Regions from separate parts of the Aerococcus sp. Group 2 genome, predicted to be linked through region 1. Evidence: a T-box and tRNA genes for the amino acid it is inferred to sense, from the RefSeq annotation. Region 1 holds a T-box; the other holds one or more tRNA genes.

Evidence for each region. A T-box is a leader RNA that pairs with one kind of tRNA and senses whether it is charged. The one in region 1 lies ahead of serS (serine--tRNA ligase), so its partner is inferred to be a tRNA-Ser.
Region 2: it has a tRNA-Ser gene. The T-box ahead of serS (serine--tRNA ligase) is inferred to sense a tRNA for this amino acid. The anticodon was not compared.

The regions. Positions count from the first base shown of each region.
Region 1 is NZ_CAJHPA010000003.1:132,853-140,541, reverse strand. Features, by position in the region: gene msrA (peptide-methionine (S)-S-oxide reductase MsrA) at 696-1,220, opposite strand; gene serS (serine--tRNA ligase) at 1,415-2,713, opposite strand; T-box leader at 3,005-3,222, opposite strand; gene JFU01_RS05230 (dicarboxylate/amino acid:cation symporter) at 3,320-4,546, opposite strand; gene guaD (guanine deaminase) at 4,917-6,284, shown strand; gene JFU01_RS05220 (hypothetical protein) at 6,542-7,306, shown strand; gene JFU01_RS05215 (hypothetical protein) at 7,336-7,539, shown strand; gene JFU01_RS05210 (ABC transporter ATP-binding protein) at 7,624-7,689, opposite strand, start outside.
Region 2 is NZ_CAJHPA010000005.1:102,759-110,447, forward strand. Features, by position in the region: gene rny (ribonuclease Y) at 1-659, shown strand, start outside; gene JFU01_RS07500 (G5 domain-containing protein) at 944-2,587, shown strand; tRNA gene JFU01_RS07505 (tRNA-Ser) at 3,101-3,188, opposite strand; gene JFU01_RS07510 (histidine phosphatase family protein) at 3,220-3,846, opposite strand; gene mutS (DNA mismatch repair protein MutS) at 3,973-6,561, shown strand; gene mutL (DNA mismatch repair endonuclease MutL) at 6,557-7,689, shown strand, end outside.

The DNA.
Region 1 (7,689 bases):
CTTTCAAAATTACAATTTTGGGCACTCGCCCGAACTGTGTTCTAAGAGCGGCGCCCATTAGTTAAGTAGACTTATAATACCTTTTTCGAAAACATTTGTAAATACTTTAGGGGGAATTTGTTTGAATTGCTCGACAATTTAAATAAAAGACAATTTTTATTTAGCATATTTTAAGACCTTTTCCGTGGCTAGGCAAGGAAAAATTTAACCTATAAAATATTTTTACAAAGGAAGTCAGGCACGTGCTTTCCACTTTGAAGTTCACTTAATAAAGAAGTCATAAAAATAAGCCGGGACTTAGCCCAGCTTACTTTTCAATATTTACTTGTCATCCATGAGTAAGCCGAATTCCTTCAAAAAAGAAGTTAATGTCTTGCCTTTTGAGGCGTTTGTCGCACTCTATTCAAACGTGCTCCAGTCACAGGACGAACGTCCACTTCAAAAACTGGTAACACTCAGCGTAGTTGAGTTCGGACGCCAGCCTTGAAGTCACTTCAGAAAATGCCAACGCACAGACTTCCTGTGCTTATGGTATTTTCTTCCAGTGATTCAAGTCTCTGACGGCGTCCTCACATCCTAATAGCTGAGCTTATCCCAGTTTTCTCCAGTTGCTATAGCTGTTCGAAGCGTCAGCGAGTTACAGATATAATATGCGTAGCGGTTTCGTCCTTTGTTGTGACTGTCGCACTCTCCACCTATTTTTGCCAATGTTTATCAATGAAGGCTTGCCGACCTGAGCCTTGGCGGTAGGCCTGGTAGTGGTCAGGGTTCTTGGCATGGAAGTCTTGGTGGTATTCTTCGGCAGGATAGAAGGTTTGGGCCGGTTCTATTTGGGTCACGATGGGTTTGTCAAAACGACCGCTGGCTTCCAAGGCTTCTTTGGAGGCTTGGGCGATGGCCTTTTGTTGGTCATCGTGGTAGAAAATTACGGGACGGTAAGAGTCCCCCCGGTCAGCAAATTGGCCCATAGCGTCAGTAGGATCGGTTTGTTGCCAATAGATCTCCACCAGGTCTTGGTAGGAAATCAGTTCGGGATTATAGGTGATTTGCACCGCTTCCGTGTGGCCCGTTCCCCCCAGGCAAACTTCGCGATAAGTGGGGTTTTCGGTGTGCCCACCTGTGTATCCGGACACGACTTTTAAAATCCCCGGCATGGTCTCAAAGGGTTGCACCATACACCAAAAACAGCCCCCGGCAAAAGTTGCTAATGCTTGACTCATCCTTAATCCTTCTTTCTATATGGTAGTCTTTCAATCATGATTCATTGTAAAGACTGGCCCAGCCGAAAACAAGACTTTTGCTTGGCAGGGCGCCTGACTTGACTAAAAAACAGCTCTCCCAACCATTATGCTTGAGAAAGCTGTTTCGTATTATTTAGACAATTTCATTTTATGAGCATTCGCTCTGAATCTTCTTAGTTTAATCCACGAGCGTTTTCCTTGGTAATTTTATCTACCCCACCCATGTAAGGCACGAGGACTTCTGGAATGGTGATTGAACCATCGGCATTTTGGCCGTTTTCTAAGACTGCAGCCACCGTCCGACCCACGGCTAAACCAGAGCCGTTTAAGGTGTGAGCCAGTTGGGTCTTGCCATCGACATCCCGGTAACGGACTTGGGCCCGGCGTGCTTGGAAGTCGACACAGTTAGAACAGGAAGAAATTTCCCGGTAGGTATTTTGGGCGGGCATCCAAACTTCGATGTCATAGGTCTTGGCTGCTGAGAAGCCCATATCCCCAGTACAGAGGATAATGCGACGGTAAGGTAAACCGAGTAAATCGAGAATATTTTCTGCATTTTGGGTCATAGCTTCTAGTTCATCGAAGGATTGGTCTGGAGTCGCTACTTTAACCATTTCTACCTTTTGGAATTGGTGCATCCGGATCAAGCCCCGGGTGTCCCGTCCCGCTGAACCAGCTTCAGAACGGAAACAAGGTGAGAGAGCAGTTACTCGGATAGGCAGGTCTTCTTCCTTCAAGATTTCCTTAGCAAAGTAGTTGGTTAATGGCACTTCTGCGGTAGGAATCAAGGTCAGGTCTTGGCCTTCATTGGTGATTTGGTAAACGTCTTCGGTAAATTTAGGGAATTGTCCGGTTCCGTACATGGCTTGGTCGTTGACTAAGAAAGGCGTAATCATTTCCATGTAGCCTTCTTTTTGGTGTTGGTCCAACATGAAGTTATACAAAGCCCGTTCTAAACGCGCACCCAGACCCTTATAGTAGACAAAACGAGAACCTGACACCTTGGCCCCAGCATCCCAATCAAGGATATCTAAATCTTCGGCTAAGTCCCAGTGAGCTTTGACTTCAAAGTCGAATTCTGGGGTTTCGCCATGGCGGTGAATTTCCACGTTCTCATCTTCATCCGCCCCCACTGGTACGCCTTCAGCTGGTAAATTAGGAATCCGCGCCAGGATGTCATGTTCTTCTTGGTCAAGTTTAGCCAAATCACTATCCAAGGCCTTAATCTTGGTCCCTAGGGCTTTCATTTCTTGGATCTTGTCATCCGCATTTTCCTTATTGCGCTTGAGTTGACCAATAGCTTCAGAAGCGATATTGCGTTCCTTCTTCAAGTTTTCCGCTTCGACAATCACTTGGCGGCGTTTTTGGTCCAGGTCGCGTAAGTGTTCTAGAGTTTCCTTCTCCACACCGCGGCCCTTCAAAGCCTCAGCCACTTGGTCAAAATTATCCCGTAATAAACGTACATCAATCATTACAAATCCTCATTTCTTTATTAATATTGTTGTCTAATTATTTAATAATATTTATTTTGCTAAATTGTTGTGAGCAGTAGTGGCGCTTTGAAATAAGTCGTTAGCCATGAACAAGCAAGCGAAGCGAATTATGTATCGTAGGCTTCCGCCGTACGAGACATTTGAGTCTCGCTAGGTGAGGGACCTTGGCCCGAACCGATGCCATGGCTTTTGAACGACTAGATTTCAAAAGCAGAACGAATGCTCAGTAACAACATTTGGGCAAAAGAAAAACCATCCCGCCCTCTCAATCAAAGGGACGAAATGGTCATCATTCTGCGCGGTACCACCCTGCTTCAAGGCATTTCTTGCCTTACACTTACAAATAACGGTTTGTGCCGGCACTACTTCCTTAATACTAAGTCGTAGGCAGTCCTTGTGTGGATTCACCCAGGTCCCCTATCCATTCTCACCCACCATGGACTCGCTAAAAAGTTTCCTAGGCTACTAGTCACAAGCATCACTTGGTCTATAAATAAAGTCTTCAATGACTTTACTGGAGTTAAACTCCAAAGCTAACCCTATTTTAAGAAGAAAAGCTGGCCTTGTCAAATGGGATTTGCCTAGCTAAGCCAGGTCAGAGCTTTCCGTCTCATTTTGCTTAATGTAATTATGGTAAATCTTATCGATAAAGACCGCAATGGCGTTATCTCCAGAAATATTGGCCGCAGTCCCAAAGGAGTCTTGGGTCAAGTGGAGAGAGATCATGATTTGTTGCATGCCAGTGTCGACAATGCCTACCATTGGTAAGAAAGGCAAGGCCGACATAATCGCGCCCCCAGGGGTTCCCGGTGCCGCCACCATGCAGACGCCCAAGGTGAGTATGAAGCCTAAAACCATGGTGAGGTTGTGGGGCATACCGTAAATTAACAAGAGCGCTGTGGCATTAGCTGTAATGGTAATCATGGACCCGGTCAAATGAATAGTGGCACAGAGAGGCACGACAAAGTTGGCAATGTCTTTTGAAACCTCATTTTTAGCCGCTGACTTCAGGTTAACCGGAATGGTCGCAGCTGAAGACTGGGTCCCAATCGCGGTCATATAGGCCGGGATTTGGTTTTTCATCAGTTCCCAAGGATTCTTGCCGGCGTAGATTCCAAATAAAATAAAGAGGAAAGCCACATAGATGATCTGTAGGAGAATCACGCAGATAAAGACCTTCCAAAAGACCGAAATAATGGCAAAAACCGAGCCACTATAGGACAGGTTACTAATATTACAAAAAATATGAATCGGTAATAAGGGCACCACAATCTTGGCCAGGACTTGACTGATGATCCCGCCAAAATCGCTAAAACCTTCATAAAGCACCTGGCCACGGCCGTGTTGGCGGAGCCAGTAGATCCCCAGTCCCATCATAAAGGCAAAGATAATCGCCCCAGTTACGTCGAAGAAGGGTTCGATCGGAATCACAAAGAGCGGTTCCAGACTGGGCGCAGTTTGACTTAAGCGCTCAACCAAACTTTCACTGATAAAGAAAGGAAAGATCTGGCTGGCCATCAAATAAGCCAGAAAGCCCCCAACAATGGTCGATAAATACGAGGTCAAGACCGTAATCCCAAGTAACTTACCCGCTCCTTGACCCAGGTCAGCAATCCCTTGGACCACAAAACCAATAATCATAAAGGGAATCACAAAGCTTAAGAAGCTAGAAAAAATCCCGGTAAAAGTCACACAGAGCCGGAAAAACCACTCCGGTACCAAACTTAACTGTCCGACAATAATACCTAAAATAATTGCTAATATAATTCGGGGAACGAGGTCAATTTTCCTTTTTTCAAGTACTCTTGCCATCCTTTCCCACCTCCATTTCATTTTCTTATCATGGCATTCTAATAATATTAGCAAAAAGTGATCACTTTGTAAAATCAACTGAATCGCACGATTCGATAAAAAATAACCCATAAAAGGCCAAACCTGGCTGAAGGCTGGAATTGAGTGATTTTTTACAGGTGTTTTAGGAAAAGTCTCTTAATACAAGTATTTTCCGGACAATTTTAAGTTTCTGTTGATTTTTATCCGCTTTTTGTTAGAATAAAACTGTTAGTTGACAATTAAATCACTAAAAATCAATCATTTCATGAATAATAATCACTCTGAACACTATCAATATTCGCTTATTGCCACAAATGATAAGCGACAGAATAGAAAGGATATTCAATCGATGACCCAGTATTTCCAAGGTGACCTCTTCCATACCCCTGTTTACGGCCAGTTAGACTATGTCCCCCAAGCCCTGATCGCGGTGGATGATAACGGTAAGATCGACCAAGTCTACCGCCAAGAGGATCCTAGCTACGCTGAAGCCGTCAAGAAAGCCCAAGCATCCGCCGACTTTGTCCGTTTAGAGGCTGGCCAATACTTCCTACCTGGTCTAGTGGACCTCCATATCCATGCCCCTCAATGGCCTCAAGCCGGGATTGCCTTAGATGAGCCCCTCAATGTCTGGTTGGATGAGTGTACCTTCCCCTTAGAAGCCAAGTACGCCGATCTAGACTTCGCCCGCGCGGTTTACACCGACCTCGTCCAACAGCTACTCGCCCGAGGTACCACAACTGGGCTCTATTTTGCCTCTGCTCATTTAGAATCCTCCTATGAATTGGCCAAAATTTGTGCCCAAGCGGGGCAACGCGGCTTAGTCGGTAAGGTGGTCATGGATGATCCCCAAGCCAACCCTGACTTTTACCGGGACGCTTCTACTGACCAAGCCCTCAAAGATACCGAGACCTTCATCCAAGAAGTCCGCCAACTCAGCAAAGATTACAAGCAAGGCGTCTATCCGGTCGTTACCCCGCGCTTTGTCCCTAGCTGTACCGATGAAGCCTTAGCTGGTTTAGGGGAATTAGCACAAAAATACAGTGCTCATGTTCAATCCCACTGCAGCGAAGGCCAATGGGAGCACGACTTTGTCATGGAACGCTTCCAGGGTAAACGCGATACCGAGGTCTTACGCAACTTCGGCCTCTTAGGCCCCAAGTCGGTCATGGCTCACTGCAACTTCCTTAATGAAGCTGACGGCAAAATTTTCCAAGAAACCGGAACTGGTATCGGCCACTGCCCTTATTCCAATGCCTACTTCGCCAATGCGGTTCTCCCAGTTAAGCGCTTGAAGGCCCAAGGGGTCAACATCGGCTTAGGGACGGACATTTCTGGCGGCTTCTCCCCAAGCCTCTATGAAAATATCCGCCAAGCCGTGGTCTCTTCTCGGATCCTCGAAGACGGGGTCGATACCCAAGTGGGGCCTGAAGAACGCGGGGTCAGTGACAGCCGGATTTCCTTGGTGGAAGCCTTCTACCTGGCTACTAAGGGTGGTGGCGAGTCTCTCGATCTCCCATTAGGCAGTATCGAAAGCGGCCAAGCCTGTGACCTCCAACTAGTCGACACCAAAGTTGCTAATAACATTCTCCCTGACTTCGGCGTCTTCAATGATCCTAGAGAAATCTTTGAACGCATCATTTACCTAGTCACCCCCGAAAACATCCGCAAGGTCTGGGTCCAAGGCAACTTAGTGGTGGATAAGGAAAATATTTAGTAAATAATCAAAATCATCCCCAGATATTTTGATTAGAAAACAAGAAAAGGTTCCGAAAACAATCGGAGCCTTTTTTATAGCCATTCAATTCTTATTCTTAACTATTCAATTAGCCTATAAATAAGATAATTTAAAAATTACCTATTCTTAAGTAAATAAAATGGTAAAGTAATTTTAGCTTTAAATTTTTGAAACAATAGTTATACTTACTAGCGTTTAGCTAAAACAAAATCTTATTTAAAGGAGTGTACTTCCTAATGAACGACAAAGATAGAAAAGAGTTTGAAGCTCCTGTTCGATTAATAATAACTATTATAGAAAGTACTGTCTTAATGTTTATACTTTTACCGTATGCGATTATTGCCAGCAAATATGAATCAGATATTGACTTTTCTACTACTTTTCTTGTTACATTTATCTTTATTTCAATGACTTATACCATTTATTTTTATCTAATTAGATTGAAGAGTGATCGCTTTATATCTCTTAACATAAACTTTAAAGTTATCGGCAATAGATCATTTTTATATAAAACTGTAATATTATTTTCATTATTTGCCTCTCTTTTATACGTACTTAACTCTTCTCTTCCAAAAGATATAATTATTTTATTAGGTTTCACTTTAACATGTATTATCTCTAGTTTTTTAATTATTATCATTAAACAATTATTTTTTAAAGACTCTACCTTGATTAAAAAAATTGACCATACTTCTTATAGATTTAGTAAGCTAGAATTAAGCTTATTTTCATTATTAGTCATTCCTTATCTGCTTAACGCCTTAGAAAAGGGAAGTTTTGATCTTGAAAATAGCAACCCTGTTGTTCAAGGATTTTACTCTTATTTTTTCTTATACATACTTTGTGTCCTTCCGCTAAAAGCAGGAAGATTTATTGCTTTGCTAAATTATTGGACTCACCATTTAAATAATGACTCTACACAACTATCCAATAAAAATAGTCATATATCGGAAAGTAAGATTTTTCATAACGAATTTTTCTTAATAGACTTAGAAAAATAAAGGTTTAGATTCTTTATGATCAATTACCTATGAGCAGTAGTAACACTTTGAATTTGACCGTTAGCCATGAAGAAGCAAGCGATGTGAATTACCGGATAGTAGGCATCAGCCGTACTATCCGTTTGAAGCTCGCTAGGCGAGAGACCTTGGCTCGAGCCGGTGCCATGGCTTTTCAACGGCCAAAATTCAAAAGCAGAACGAATGCTCATCAATATTATACGGTTAAAAACTAAAAAGCCGGTCGCTAACTTAGCGCACCGGCCTATTTCATATACAAAACGAAAATTTATAGATCAAGATGAGCCACTATCCAAAGACTAAGGCTTTATGCTCAAATGATAGTAAATTTGATCCTTAACCCTTAGATAGCGCTCATCGACATA
Region 2 (7,689 bases), on a different contig from region 1:
CTGGGGAAGAGACCACCTTTGACCTAGGTATTCATGATATGCATCCAGACTTAGTCAAGTTAGTCGGACGTTTAAACTATCGCACCAGCTATGGGCAAAATGTCTTGAACCATAGTGTCGAAGTAGCTAAACTGGCTGGTATTATTGCTAGTGAACTCGGCGAAGATGAACAACTGGCTAAACGAAGTGGATTATTACATGATATTGGCAAAGCCGTGGACCACGAGGTGGAAGGTACCCACGTTGAAATTGGTACTGAACTCGCTCGTAAATATAATGAAAATGATATCGTTATTAATGCCATTGCGGCCCACCATGGAGATATCGAATCTGCTTCTGCGATTGCCATTATTGTTCAGGTTGCTGATGCCTTGTCGGCTGCTCGTCCCGGTGCTCGAAGTGAATCATTAGAGAATTATATTCAACGTTTAAGAAGTTTAGAAGCCTTAGCTAATGAATTTAGTGGTGTGAAGAAGACATACGCTATTCAAGCAGGCCGCGAAATTCGTGTGATTGTTAACCCCGAAAAGGTGGATGACTTAAGTGTCGTTAAGATGTCACATGATATTTCTAAACGTATTGAAGACGAACTGGATTACCCAGGCCAAATTAAGGTGACGGTAATACGTGAATCCCGTTCTGTGGATTATGCAAGATAAATTACCTAAGCTATACAATAAGCTTTGATTAAAAATAAAGAAATCTGGAGTAGTAAATTCCAGAATGAAAGAATAAGCGAATCGATAAATCCTTATTGGAAAGGTCGGTTCGCTTATTTTTTATGTGACTTAGTCTAAAATGTTAGTTTTTATGATTTATTTCATTTCTGCATGTGTTCATTTTATTAAAGTTAATAATAGTTCAAGTAATTATTTTATTTTTATAAATATTTTGTAAAAAATATAGTATACTTAGGACATGAGATGAATAAGGAGGAGAATCCATGCAGAATAAAGAAAAGACACTTTCATTTCGTAAATTAAACCTTGGCCTTGCCTCTGTTGCTGTCGCCGCTTTCTTAGCAGCCAATCCTCAAGAGGTCCAAGCCCAAGAAAATGGAACTACTAATGTCACTTTGACTACAACATATGCTTCAGCCACTCCAAACAATGATTTTGCAAATGATAGCTATGAAATCCAAGATCCACAGCAAGCTGAAAAAGCTTTGGAAATAATCCGCAATACCCGTAATGCTTATTATGATGATGAAACCGTGCCTTTTGAAGGAATTTCACTTAAAAACTATGTGACCCATAAAGGTTTGACCAAGGAGCAGTATGTCAATGATGTCCGCTATGACCGCATGAATGAAAAGGATGCCTACATCCGGGCGGAAGAAACAGCTATCCATGGAAAAATTGACCATAAGGGACCCGATGGGGTAAGTAAACCACAATATAAAAATAGTAATGCTACACTGGAAAACCTGAGCTGGGGTCGCCCCAATGTCGAAGCTGATATGAAGGCTTGGATGAGTAGTGAATTACCTGCCTTGAAAGAAGCCAATGGGAAATTTACTGCTAATAACGGCCACCTTTATCAGATTTTAAATCCTAATAATATTTCTTTTGGTTACGGAAGATTTTCAAAATTTGCCCCTGGCGTAGATTCTTCTAAGTATAAAAATGCTATAGATCCTATTGGCACCTTGACCATATCTCGTCAAGTTGGTGATACTGATTATCCAGCTGGAAAGATTACTGAAACGATACCAGCACCAGAAGATCAAAAAACTGAGCCTATTCCTTTTGAAGTGGAAAGAATTGAAGATTCAACACTTGAAAAGGGTAAAACCATCGTTAAACAAGAAGGTGAGGATGGTTTAAGAGATTCGAAGGGTGTTGTTATTCGTCAACCGAAAAATAAAATTATTTTAGTCGGTACAAGGGAAGCTGAAAAACCAAAGCCTACAAATCCGGAACCAACTAAGCCAAATCCAGATCCAACGTTGGATGAAAAACCAACGACACCAGTTACACCGGACCCGCAACCAGAACCAACGCCGGATCCAGAACCAGAACCGGTTCAACAAAAACCGGAAGAAAAGCCAACCCCAAAACCACAACCAGAACCTAAGCCAAATCCAGAACCAGTTCCAGTACTGGATCCAAAGCCAGTTCAACCAACAAACAAAACTGAACCAGAACCGACGCCGGATCCAGTCCCAACGCCAAAACCTATAGCTCAACCGACAACACCAACTCTAACCGTACCAATCACTCCGCTTGTTAGTCCAACTAGCCAAGCTAACACTGCTGTAGCACCTACACTAGCAACTCCTACAGCTGTTGCTCCATCTAGCGATAGTGATAAGTCAGTGACTGCAGAAGAAGGTTCACAAGTTTCAACTTTAGTGACTGCTTCTGATACAAATGATCCAGTGACAGCAAATCAAAATAAAGATACCAAGACAGATAAAGTCCTAGCCTTAGCTCCTAAGGAAGAAAAATCTTCGACTGCTAAAGCGACCTCTGCACCGGCTACTCATTCTGTTTTACCTAAAACTGGTGTAGTTGCTGCATCTTTTACAGGCTTTGGCCTTGCCTTAGTCGCAGCTGGAGCAACTGTCTTGAAACGTCGCAAATAATTAGCATGCATTGAGATAGCTATAGTCCAAGTTCAAGTAGAGCTTGGGCTTTTTATTATGCTTGTTAACATAGGATGTGATTCTAGGATATTACAATGTAAAAAAGCTAAGATTTTGTGCTTTTATGAAGGAGAGCAGACAGAAGTCCTAAATAAGCAAAATAAAAAAGCGGTTCTAATGACCGCTCATTCATTCTATTCTATTACCCCTCTAGGCGGGGACAAAAACTTGTACGATATTTGTACGATTTATTTTGGAATTAACTGTTTTTAAGTAGTCACAACTTATTTTAAAAGTGTTTTTCAATATAGGACAAGAAGGGCAAAAAAGTTATAGAAAAAAGCACCCCTTGGGGTGCTGACACGTTGACTGGCAATAGTTTGTGAAATAAAAAAGTTATATATTTTTGGGTGAAAGTTGGCGATTATTAGAAATTATTAGGAAATCGAAACCCTTAGAAACGCTGATTTAAAAACGATTAGGGGTTATTGGGTGTTATTAGAAATTTGACTACGGAGAAGGTGGGATTCGAACCCACGTGCCGGTTTCCCGACAACTTGATTTCGAGTCAAGCGCGTTACGGCCTCTTCGCTACTTCTCCCGGCTAAACTAAGTTAGCAACAAAGTATATCTTATAACGTTTTGTCCGATTTTGCAAATAAATTTTCACCAGACACGGACATTTCCCGATAAGGCTTCATATTTTCTATAAAGGTGAAGGTGTTGAAATCGTAAACAAAGTGAAAGATTTCGCAGTTGCCGATACCAGCAACCGGGTCAGGAAGGAAGTCTTTTACAAATTGGTAGATGACTGCTCCGTGGGCGACGGCTAAGACTTGCTGGCTATCCTCTTTAGACATAATGGTTTGAAGACTCTGATTAATGCGTTGACAGACTTCGCTGGCTTTTTCACCACCATACTGACAGTAGTAATCATCCGTTTTAGGTGCTGAGAGAGGTTTAGGCATGAGGTCGCGAGATTGCCCTTCTAGTGAACCAAAGCCCCATTCCTTCAAACCAGTGACTGTTTCTGTGGGCATATGATTGGGGCTGCTATATTTAAGCGTTTCTCTGGCCCGATCAAGTGGTGAGCTGTAGCCATGGGTAAAAGTGATTTCCCGTTCCCTTAGCATATCTCTAGCCAGCTCGGCTTGTCGGATGCCTTTTTCAGTTAAAGGGGAATCACACCAGCCCTGTACGCGGTTCTCCAAATTAAATTCTGTTTCGCCGTGGCGCATGAGATATAAGTGCTTTAACATGATTAATTCCTTTCCTTTTTTAGCTTTTATTCTATCACGAATTATTAAGGCTGTGAATTTCACCCTTTGCTTTTCTGTGTTAGAATAGATAAGATTGTAAAAAGTTAAGATTAAAGGATGTAAACAATGGCGAAGAAAAAAACACCAATGATGGAGCAATACTATCAGATCAAAGATCAATATCCCGATGCCTTTTTATTTTTTAGGCTGGGCGATTTTTATGAAATGTTTGATGATGACGCCAAAAAAGCGGCACAGATATTAGAAATTACCCTAACGAGTCGAAATCGGAATGCGGATGACCCCATTCCCATGTGCGGTGTTCCCTATCATTCAGCGGACGAATATGTGAAAACCCTAGTCAACCAAGGCTATAAGGTCGCTATCGCTGAACAAATGGAAGATCCTAAGCAAGCTAAGGGTATGGTAGACCGCCAGGTGATCAAAGTGATTACCCCGGGGACTTATTACAATTCTAGCGATAAAGAAAATGTCTTTATTTGTGCGATTATACATCAAGAAGGCGCCTATGCTTTAGCTTATACTGATATTTCAACAGGCGAGCTGAAAGTGACCCATATGGATTCATTTGAAATGTTGTTAACAGAATTCTCACAAATTCAAGCCAAGGAAGTCGTCTTTTATCATGAACTGAGCGAAGATGACTTGGCCCAACTCGAGCAGCTCTTTCCTTTCACCTCTTCCTATATTAATCAGAAAACCCTCGATCAATTACCGGAAAGCGCCTTTGAAAAAATTACTCAAAATATTAAGCATCGTATTGAGCTTAAGGCTCTGCGCGTTTTGATGGCCTATGTTTATAGCACTCAGTTTCGTATGGTTAACCACTGGCGCCAAGCGGAGTCCTATGAGTTAGATTATTACTTGCATATGGACTATTTTGCGAAACGCAATTTAGAATTAACCGAATCGATTCGAACGCAGAAACGTTCAGGAAGTTTACTGCATTTTCTCGATGAGACTAAAACCGCCATGGGCGGACGTTTGCTAAGGCAGTGGCTGGACCGGCCCCTTATTATCCAAGCAACGATTGAAGAGCGCTTAGACCAAGTAGAATCCTTGATCGACGCCTTCTTTGAACGGCGCAATATCCAAGAAAATCTTTCTGGGGTCTACGATTTAGAGCGCTTAGTGGCTAAGATATCGATGGGGCAGGTCAATGCCCGCGAGCTCCTGCAATTGATGAATTCCTTGAAAAAGGTTCCCCAAGTCTCTGAAAATTTACAAGCTATCCAAGGTAATCCAAGTGATAGACAAGAAACCGGTGTTTGGAACAAGCTCCTTAACAGCCTGGCAGCCCTACCAGAAGTGGTTGAAACCATCGAAAGCGCTATTGATCCGGAAGCTAATATATCGATTACTGAAGGTGGCATTATTAGGGATGGCTTTAGTGACCAGCTGGATGACTATCGTCAGGCGATTCGCCACGGATCAGAATGGATTGCTAACCTGCAAGCCAAGGAGCGTGAAGCGACCGGGATTAAATCTTTAAAAATTGGCTATAATAAGGTTTTTGGTTATTATATCGAGGTAACCAAGGCTAACCTTCATCTTTTACCAGAAGGTCGTTATGAGAGAAAGCAAACCCTAACTAATGCTGAGCGTTTTATTACCCCAGAACTAAAGGAAATGGAATATCGGATCTTGGAAGCTCAGGAAAAATCAGTTGACCTGGAATATGAGCTTTTCCTTGAGGTGAGAGAAAAGGTTAAAGTCTATCAAAAAGACTTGCAAGCCATCGCCCAGGCCATTGCTCAGGTGGACGTGGTCCAGTCCCTAGCAGAAATTAGCGAACAAAATCAGTATGTGCGCCCTCATTTTAGTGGAGAAGACCGGGCCTTATTGATTAAAGATTCCCGCCACCCAGTGGTTGAAGAGACCCTAGGCCGAGATGATTTTGTCCCTAATGACATCATCATGGATAAGGACACTTCCATTCTATTAATTACCGGACCTAATATGTCAGGGAAATCCACTTACATGCGTCAGCTGGGCCTTACCGTAATCATGGCGCAAATGGGAAGTTTTGTACCCGCTAGTCAAGCGACCCTGCCTATTTTTGACCAGATTTTTACCCGGATTGGGGCAACCGATGACCTGCAAGCGGGGCAAAGTACCTTTATGGTCGAAATGATGGAAGCTAACCAGGCTATTCAACATGCGACTGACCGGTCCTTGTTACTCTTTGACGAGATTGGGCGGGGGACTTCGACTTATGATGGCATTGCCTTAGCCCAAGCTATTTTAGAGTATTTACACGACCATCTTAAGGCGAAGGTGCTCTTTTCAACCCATTACCATGAACTGACTGATTTGGATAATCATTTACCGGCCCTTAAGAATATTCATGTCGGCGCCATAGAAAAAGATGGCGAAGTGGTCTTTCTTCATAAGGTTTATGATGGCCCGGCCGATAAGAGTTATGGGATTCATGTTGCTAAGCTGGCTGGCTTACCTAAGAGCTTATTAGCCAATGCAGCTGAGATTTTATCTGACTTGGAGAGTGAATCCGCTAAAGGGGCAGAGCCCAAGCAGCTTAATCTCTTTACTGACCAAGAAAATCTCAATCAAAAGACAGCGAATGAAGATTATGTTTTAGACCAGCTAGACGCTGTTGATATTAACCATTTATCACCTATTGAAGCCTTAGAATTATTGAACCAATTACAAAGGAAACTAAGCGAGGAGGATTAGGATGATCCACGAACTTCCTGAACAAGTTGCTAATCAGATTGCCGCTGGGGAAGTGGTCGAACGGCCGGCTTCCGTGGTAAAAGAACTCTTAGAAAATGCGATTGATGCCCAGGCAACCAGTATCGATATCAAAGTCGAAGAGGCTGGTTTGAAGAGCATCCAAGTCATTGATAATGGTTTAGGAATGAGTGGGGAAGATGTGAAGTTGGCCTTTAAACGCCATGCTACCAGTAAAATCTATCATTCACGAGACCTCTTTCGGATCAAAACCTTGGGCTTTCGTGGTGAAGCCTTGCCCTCGATCGCCTCAGTTGCTGAAGTTTCGCTGGAAACCAGTGATGGAAAAGAGGGCTCCTCTATCAGCTTAATTGGGGGCGATGAAGTGGAGTATCGTCCTTCGCATTTACGGCAAGGAACAACCATCCAAGTAGAAAATTTATTCTACAATACCCCAGCCCGCTTAAAGCACATTAAGCAATTAAGCACCGAACTTTCTCATATTACGGATGTCGTGAACCGTTTAGCCATGGCCCACCCTGATATCCGGTTTACTTATACTCATGATGGCAGGGAGCTATTACGAACCAATGGCAAGGGCCGGCTCCAAGAAGTTATTGCTGCCGTCTATGGATTTAAACAGGCTCAAGACATGTTAGCGATTGAGAATGAGGACCATGATTTCCAACTCAGCGGTTATATCTCTAAGCCGGAGCTTACCCGGGCCTCACGCAATTACATGTCCCTATTTGTTAACGGCCGCTATATCAAAAATTACGTCCTCAGTCAGGCGATTATCAAGGGCTATGCTTCTAAGCTCATGATCGGCCGTTATCCCATAGCTGTCCTTAATATTTCTACTGATGCCCAATTACTTGATGTTAATGTCCATCCAACCAAACAAGAGATTCGCATTAGTAAGGAAGAAGAACTTTACGACCTCATCCAAAGCAGTGTTCAGGAAAGACTATCTCCCCTAAGACGGATCCCCGATGTAGGCAAGAAAGAGATTACTGAGACAGCTAACCACCAAGCCAGCATTGATCTAAAAAGTCAAGAAGATACCCAGCAACTGCGTTTTGATTTTAAAAATCAAGTAGAGCCAGCTGAGAATGAAGCTTTCCTAGTTAA